2 regions of the Streptomyces sp. NPDC059816 genome follow, and region 2 is predicted to be linked to the other one. Evidence: predicted binding sites of a transcription regulator. Region 2 holds the regulator's gene; the other holds the start of a gene.
What was found. Region 2 encodes HrcA, which represses chaperone genes, less so after heat shock. Its sites were predicted from a motif close to TTNGCACTCNGNNNNNCNGAGTGCNAA; they were not measured.
Positions count from the first base shown of each region.

Region 1: a site for HrcA is predicted at 1,811-1,837, ahead of groL (chaperonin GroEL). Genes of this name have one in related genera too.

Region 1 is NZ_JBHWIQ010000008.1:99,935-104,143, forward strand. Features, by position in the region: gene groL (chaperonin GroEL) at 27-1,649, opposite strand; gene ACFV88_RS13215 (cold-shock protein) at 2,330-2,533, opposite strand; gene ACFV88_RS13220 (MoaD/ThiS family protein) at 2,983-3,258, opposite strand; gene thrC (threonine synthase) at 3,394-4,209, opposite strand, start outside.
Region 2 is NZ_JBHWIQ010000005.1:99,566-103,774, reverse strand. Features, by position in the region: gene ACFV88_RS08875 (nitronate monooxygenase) at 1-683, opposite strand, end outside; gene dnaJ (molecular chaperone DnaJ) at 966-2,099, opposite strand; gene hrcA (heat-inducible transcriptional repressor HrcA) at 2,100-3,116, opposite strand; gene ACFV88_RS08860 (MBL fold metallo-hydrolase) at 3,379-4,107, shown strand; gene ACFV88_RS08855 (DUF3097 domain-containing protein) at 4,202-4,209, shown strand, end outside.

The DNA of each region.
Region 1 (4,209 bases), on a different contig from region 2:
AGACGCGGAGTCCGAGCCGAAGAGGCTCAGAAGTCCATGTCGCCACCGGGCATACCGCCCGGCGCGGCAGCCGCAGCCTTCTCCGGCTTGTCAGCGATGACAGCCTCGGTCGTGAGGAACAGCGCAGCGATCGACGCAGCGTTCTGCAGCGCGGAACGCGTCACCTTCGCCGGGTCGAGGATGCCCTCGGCGATCATGTCGACGTACTCACCGCTCGCGGCGTTGAGCCCGTGACCCGGAGTCAGGTTGCGCACCTTCTCCACGACGACGCCACCCTCAAGGCCGGCGTTGACGGCGATCTGCTTCAGCGGAGCCTCAAGCGCGAGCTTGACGGCGGCGGCACCGGTGGCCTCGTCGCCCTCCAGCTCCAGCTTCTCGAAGACGGCGGCAGCCTGGAGCAGGGCCACGCCACCACCCGCGACGATGCCCTCTTCGACGGCGGCCTTCGCGTTGCGAACGGCGTCCTCGATGCGGTGCTTGCGCTCCTTGAGCTCGACCTCGGTCGCGGCACCGGCCTTGATGACGGCCACGCCGCCCGCGAGCTTCGCCAGGCGCTCCTGGAGCTTCTCGCGGTCGTAGTCGGAGTCGGAGTTCTCGATCTCGGCGCGGATCTGGTTGACGCGACCGGCAACCTGGTCCGTGTCACCGGCACCGTCGACGATGGTGGTCTCGTCCTTGGTGATGACGACCTTGCGGGCGCGGCCCAGGAGGTCCAGGGTCGCGTTCTCCAGCTTGAGGCCGACCTCCTCGGAGATGACCTCGCCGCCCGTGAGGATCGCGATGTCGCCGAGCATGGCCTTGCGGCGGTCGCCGAAGCCCGGGGCCTTGACGGCGACGGACTTGAAGGTGCCGCGGATCTTGTTCACGACCAGGGTCGACAGGGCCTCGCCCTCGACGTCCTCGGCGATGATCAGCAGCGGCTTGCCCGACTGCATGACCTTCTCCAGGAGCGGCAGCAGGTCCTTGACGTTGCCGATCTTGGAGTTGGCGATCAGGATGTACGGGTCGTCCAGGGACGCCTCCATACGCTCCATGTCGGTGGCGAAGTACGCCGAGATGTAGCCCTTGTCGAAGCGCATGCCCTCGGTGAGTTCCAGCTCCAGACCGAAGGTCTGGGACTCCTCGACGGTGATGACGCCTTCCTTGCCGACCTTGTCCATGGCCTCGGCGATGAGGTCACCGATCTGGGTGTCGGCGGCGGAGATGGAGGCGGTGGAGGCGATCTGCTCCTTGGTCTCCACGTCCTTGGCCTGCTCCAGCAGGGCAGCGGAGACGGCCTCGACGGCCTTCTCGATGCCGCGCTTCAGGGCCATCGGGTTGGCACCCGCGGCAACGTTGCGCAGACCCTCGCGCACCAGCGCCTGGGCGAGGACGGTCGCGGTCGTCGTGCCGTCACCGGCGACGTCGTCCGTCTTCTTCGCGACCTCCTTGACCAGCTCGGCGCCGATCTTCTCGTAGGGGTCTTCGAGCTCGATCTCCTTGGCGATGGAGACACCATCGTTGGTGATCGTGGGGGCGCCCCACTTCTTCTCAAGGACGACGTTGCGGCCCTTGGGGCCGAGGGTGACCTTGACGGCGTCGGCGAGCTGGTTCATACCGCGCTCAAGGCCGCGCCGCGCCTCCTCGTCGAACGCGATGATCTTGGCCATGTGAAGTGGTCCTCCCGGACTGAAGGGGGTCCTACCCGCGCCCTGACGAGAGCGTGGGAGCGGATGGTACGGACCGCGCTGGCGCCCGCGACGGACGACCTGCGACACCGGGCGAAATCCTTGCCCCACCCGGCCCGCGGGCCTCACCGACCCGGTCCTTCGTAGCACTCTCACTCGTAGAGTGCTAACGCCAATGATTAGCACTCGACAGGTGCGAGTGCAAGCGGCTTGGCGTTTTTCGGCGACCCCCCGAGGGCTCCACCGCAGGTCAGCGGCGTTCCGCTCCCCCAACGCACAGGCGCGTTCCCTTGCGGGGCGCGTTGTCTCCTGCGGGTGCGCCGTGGTTGCTCGCGCAGTTCCCCGCGCCCCTTCGGTGCGCTTCCCTGCGGGTGCGTCGCCCGGTGCGGGTGCGCTGTTGTTTTGCGCAGTTCCCCGCGCCCCTGAAGGGGGGGCGCTACCCAGCGTCGTCGCCTGACCCGAGGCGGGCCCCGTTAGGGGCGCGGGGAACTGCGCGAGCAACCACCCCGCACCCGCGGACAAGGACGCACCCCACGGGGCACCCGCCCGGGGGCACGGGGACGGCGCGAACGGCGCCAGCGCACCCGCACGGGCAATGCGGAGGGTCCGCACCCCTGCCGGGTGCGGACCCTCCGTAACGTCGCAGCCAGTCGACGCGCGGCTCAGACGGCCACGCGGACCATATCCGCCTGCGGCCCCTTCTGACCCTGCGAGATCTCGAACTCGACCCGCTGGCCCTCTTCAAGGGTGCGGTACCCGTCCATTTGAATCGCGCTGTAGTGGACGAAAACATCCGCACCACCGTCGACCGCGATGAAGCCGTAGCCCTTCTCCGCGTTGAACCACTTGACGGTGCCCTGAGCCATGCCTAACTCCCCTATTACTGGCCCTTGCACAGGACCGCACTTCGCGGACCCGGGTCATACCTCCACCCCCCAACGGTTGGGGGTGTGCGCCGGAACGCGTCGACCGCCGCTGAATGTATCTGTCCAACTGCCGTCTGCAACAGGTCAACTGGACGAGAAATCCGGGCGCGACGCATCGGAGATGTCCAGATAATTGACTGGAATTCAGGGCAAGTCGGGCCCAGCAAATGCCACAAAGGGGCTAATTCGGTAATGCTCTTTGGCTACTTCTTGTCGCCGCGCGGCCGAGAAGTCATATGTGTGAAGGACAAGCGCGCGAGCCATTTCCCCAACCCTATCGCGTTCAATCCTATGGAATGACCCCCTCCGCTTCTCTTGCGGAGGGGGTCATCACGGTGACGCAGCGTCAGGAGCGCCGGGCCCGCGGGGCGGCGGCCCGGAGTGCAGGATTAACCGCCGGCGACCGCGGGGATGATCGACACACCGGCGCCGTCGGGCGTGGCGGTGCCGAGGCCCTGCTCGAAGCGGACGTCGTCGTCGTTGACGTACACGTTCACGAACCGGCGCAGCTTGCCCTGGTCGTCCAGGACGCGCCCCGCGATGCCGGCGTGGTTCTTCTCCAGGTCGGCGATCACCTCGGCGAGGGTGGCCCCCTCGGCGGGCACCTCGGCCTTGCCGCCGGTGTAGGTGCGCAGAATGGTCGGGATACGGACGTTGACGCTCATGGGGCGGCCTTTCCGGTCGTTTCCGGCGAGACGGTACAGGGACGTACGGCAATCACGTACGGGGATCACGTACGGGGATCACGTACGGGCCCGGCGGGGCGGGCGGACCCACCCCGCGGGCGCGGCAGGCTGGTGTCAGCCGGTGGCGAGGCCGGCGTCGCGGAACGCGTCGAGGTCCGGCCGGATCGTCGCGGTCGGTCGGGCCCGGTCCGCCACCGCGTCGAGGGTCTTGAGCCCGTCGCCGGTGTTGAGGACGACGGTCGACAGCGAGGGGTCGAGCAGACCGGCCTCGATGAGCTTCTTGGTGACGCCGACGGTGACCCCGCCCGCGGTCTCCGCGAAGATGCCCTCGGTCCGGGCGAGCAGCGAGATCGCGTCGACCACGGCCGCGTCGTCCACGTCGTCCACGGCGCCACCGGTGCGGCGGGCGATGTCGAGCACGTACGGGCCGTCCGCCGGGTTGCCGATGGCCAGCGACTTGGCGATGGTGTCCGGCTTCTGCGGGCGGACCACGTCGTGACCGGCCTTGAAGGCGGCGGAGACCGGGGAGCAGCCGGTCGCCTGGGCACCGAAGATCTTGTACGGCTTGTCGGCGACGAGCCCGAGCTTGATCAGCTCCTGGAGCCCCTTGTCGATCTTCGTGAGCTGCGAGCCGGAGGCGATGGGGATGACCCACTGGTCCGGGATCTCCCAGCCGAACTGCTCGCAGATCTCGTACGCCAGCGTCTTGGAGCCCTCGCCGTAGTACGGGCGGAGGTTGACGTTGACGAAGCCCCAGCCCTCGCCGAGCGGGTCACCGATCAGCTCGGAGCAGAAACGGTTCACGTCGTCGTAGGTGCCCTCGATCGCGACGAGCTCGCCCCCGTAGACGGCCGCCGTCACGACCTTCGCCTGCTCCAGGTCGTGCGGGATGAACACGCAGGAGCGCAGGCCGGCGCGGGCCGCGGCGGC
Region 2 (4,209 bases):
GCGAGCACGGCGGCGATCTGGGCGCCGCGCATCAGCCCCCCGGCGGCGATGACGGGGATCTCCACGTTCTCCCGGACCTGGGTGACGAGGGCGAGCAGCCCGAGTCCGGTGCCGTCGTTGTCGAGGCTGTCCCGGTGGGTGCCCTGGTGTCCGCCCGCCTCGATGCCCTGGGCGATCACCCCGTCGGCGCCGGACCAGGCGACGGTCCGTGCCTCCTCGGGGGTGGTCGCGGTGACGAGGGTGAGGGTGCCCGCCTTGCGGAGGGCGGCGATGACCTCGCGGGTCGGACAGCCGAAGTGGAAGGAGACCACGGGTACGGGGTCGTCGAGGAGGATCGCGAGCTTGGCGTCGTAGCCGTCGTCCCGACCGCTGTCGGGGTCCCCGAGCTCGGTGTCGTACCAGCCGGCCTCACCGGCGAGCTGGTGGCCGTAGACGTCCACGACCGCCGGGTCCGCGTACTCGGGTTGGGGCATGAAGACGTTCACGCCGAAGGGGAGGGACGTCAGGCTCCGCACCTGCTTGATCTCCTGGTACATGCCGTCGGCCGTCTTGTAGCCGGCGGCGAGGAACCCCAGTCCGCCCGCTTCGGACACGGCTGCGGCCAGCTGCGGCCGGGACACCCCGCCCGCCATCGGGGCCTGCACGATCGGGCACGGAAGGAGATCGGTCAGTGCGGAGGACATGACGGCATGTTGTCACGTCCTCCACACAAGTCCGAATCCAGCCGTACATCTGGCATATTCCGGCCGTGCGTGGATACGGGTGGATCTTCGACGGGAGCACAGCTGCGCTGGTCAGCGCGGTGCTTGAGGTTTGCACCAGCTCGGGAGCGGCGATTGTTCGCCAATTCCCCGACAGCTCTAGCGTTTTCGCACCGATGCATGGGCGACCCCCGCCCGGACGAGAACCGGGACGGGGGTGCCCCACTACGGAGGGTGGCGATCCGGCCGCCGCGACGCACTGCGTCAGCGACCGTTGAACGCGTCCTTCAACCGGGAGAAAAGCCCCTGCTGACCTGGCTGGAACTGACCGATGGGGCGCTCCTCACCGCGCAGCTTCGCCAGCTCCCGCAACAACCGCTCCTGCTCGGCATCGAGCTTGGACGGGGTCTGCACCTCTACGTGCACGATCAGGTCACCCCGACCGCCGCCCCGCAAATGCGTCACGCCCCGACCGTGCAAGGGGATCGACTGGCCGGACTGGGTACCGGGCCGGATGTCGATCTCCTCCATGCCGTCCAGGGTCTCCAACGGCACCTTGGTGCCCAGCGAGGCCGCCGTCATCGGCAGCGTCACCGTGCAGTGCAGATCGTCACCGCGCCGCTGGAAGACCGCGTGCGGCAGCTCGTGGATCTCGACGTACAGGTCACCGGCGGGGCCGCCGCCCGGGCCGACCTCGCCCTCGCCCGCGAGCTGGATGCGGGTGCCGTTGTCGACACCGGCCGGGATCTTCACCGTCAGGGTGCGACGGGAACGGACCCGGCCGTCGCCCGCGCACTCCGGGCACGGGGTGGGCACGACCGTGCCGAAACCCTGGCACTGGGGGCAGGGACGCGAGGTCATGACCTGGCCGAGGAACGACCGGGTCATCTGCGACACCTCGCCCCGACCGCGACACATGTCACAGGTCTGGGCACTGGTGCCGGGCGCCGCGCCCTCGCCGTTGCAGGTGTTGCAGACGACGGCGGTGTCGACCTGGATGTCCTTGGTGGTCCCGAAGGCCGCCTCGTCCAGCTCCACCTCCAGCCGGATCATCGCGTCCTGACCGCGCCGGGTGCGGGAGCGGGGACCGCGCTGGGACGCCGTTCCGAAGAAGGCGTCCATGATGTCGGAGAAGTTGCCGAAGCCACCGGCGCCGAAGCCGCCGGGTCCACCGCCCGCCTGGGACAGCGGATCGCCGCCGAGGTCGTAGACCTGCTTCTTCTGCGGGTCCGACAACACCTCGTAGGCGGCGTTGATCTCCTTGAACCGCTCCTGGGTCTTCGGATCGGGGTTGACGTCCGGATGCAGCTCGCGCGCGAGCCTGCGGAACGCCTTCTTGATCTCGTCCTGGGACGCGTCGCGGCGTACGCCTAGTACGGCGTAGTAGTCCGTGGCCACTTACGACTCCGCCAGGATCTGTCCGACGTAACGTGCCACTGCGCGTACTGCTCCCATCGTTCCCGGGTAGTCCATGCGGGTCGGGCCGACCACGCCGAGCTTGGCGACTGCCTCGCCGCCCGAACCGTAGCCCACCGACACGACGGACGTGGAGTTGAGCCCCTCATGGGCGTTCTCGTGACCGATCCTTACGGTCATGCCCGAATTCTCCGCCTCGCCGAGGAGCTTGAGGAGGACGACCTGCTCCTCCAACGCCTCCAGGACGGGCCGGATCACGAGGGGAAAATCATGTCCGAAGCGGGTGAGGTTGGCGGTACCGCCGATCATCAGCCGCTCCTCCGTCTCCTCGACCAGCGTCTCCAGCAGAGTGGAGAGGATGGTCGAGACACTGCCCCGGTCCTCGGTGTCGAACACCTCGGGCAGGTCCTGCACCAGTTGCGGCACGTCGGCGAACCGACGAGCCGCGACCCGGCTGTTGAGCCGCGCCCGCAGATCGGCGAGCGAGGTCTCGCCGAACGGAGCCGGGCAGTCGACCATCCGCTGTTCCACCCGACCGGTGTCGGTGATCAGGACGAGCATCACCCGGGCCGGGGCCAGCGACAGCAGTTCCACGTGCCGCACCGTCGAACGGGTCAGGGACGGGTACTGCACCACGGCGACCTGCCGGGTCAGCTGCGCCAGCAGCCGGACCGTGCGGCCCACGACGTCGTCGAGGTCCACCGCCCCGTCGAGGAAGTGGTGGATGGCGCGCCGTTCGGGGGCCGTCATCGGCTTGACCCCGGCCAGCTTGTCCACGAACAGGCGGTACCCCTTGTCGGTGGGGATGCGCCCCGCACTGGTGTGCGGCTGGGCGATGAACCCCTCCTCCTCCAGTGCCGCCATGTCGTTACGGACCGTAGCCGGGGAGACGCCCAGGCGGTGCCGTTCGGTCAGCGCCTTGGAGCCGACCGGCTCCTCCGTGCCGACGTAGTCCTGGACGATGGCGCGCAACACTTCCAGCCTGCGTTCACTGAGCATCGCGCACCTCCCGTTCCTCTGGTTCCCTCTGCGTCGACGCGGGCCCGAACCGGCCCCGCGGAACGGTGCCTGGCACTCATGACAGTCGAGTGCCAGCGTTCCCAGCCAAGTGTACGGCCGGTGGGTACGCACGTAGCAAGGCCGTGTCACGAGCCACTGCGCCGCGCCGTCCGGCCACGCGTCCCGGCCGGCCGGCCGACCGTGCGCCCGCCGGGTCCGGGGCAAAGCCGCGTGCCCGCCGGGAATGACCTAGCGTCACGGTATGCGGACGACACGGGACATCCCCTGGGCGACGGAGGGCTGGGAGCGGATCGGGCCCCGGACGGGACGGCAACGGCTGCCCGGCTGGGACTGCACGGTCGGGCTGGTCGCGGGCGAACGGGCGGCCCTGCTGGTGGACGCGGGCTCCACCCTGCGGGAGGGCGCCGAGCTGCGGGAGCAGACCGAGCGGCTGCTCGACGGCGGGCACGTCACGCACCTCGCACTGACCCATCCGCACTTCGACCACGTCCTCGGCGCGCCGGCGTTCCCCGGGGCGACGGTGTACGGGGCGGCCGGAATCGGTGCGCTGCTGGTCGCGGGGCGGGAGGAACTGCGGGACGACGCGGTGCGGTACGGGGTCGACCCCGGTGAGGCCGCGGCGGCGGCCGGGGCGCTGCGCGCGCCCGGGGTGGAGGTGACGGGGACGCTGGCCCTGGACCTGGGGGGCGTGTCGGTCGTCCTCGCGGACGTGGGACCCGGGCACACCGGGCAGGACCTGGTCGTGGTCGTCGCCGGGGAACCCCTGGTGGTGTTCTGCGGCGATCTCGTCGAGGAGTCCGGGGAGCCGCAGGCGGGGCCCGATGCGCACCCGGCGGCGTGGCCGGGCGCGTTGGACCGGGTGCTCGCGCTCGGCGGGCCGAGCGCACGGTACGTGCCGGGGCACGGGTCCGTGGTGGGGTCGGCGTTCGTCACGGCCCAGCGGGACGTGCTGCGCACGGCGGCGGGCTGAGGCACGGGCGGGCGGGGCGCCGGGCTGGGGCGGGGCCTGGGGCTGGGGCGAGGTCTGGGGCTGGGGCCGGCGCTGGGCGTTCTATCGTCGCGGGATGCGTCA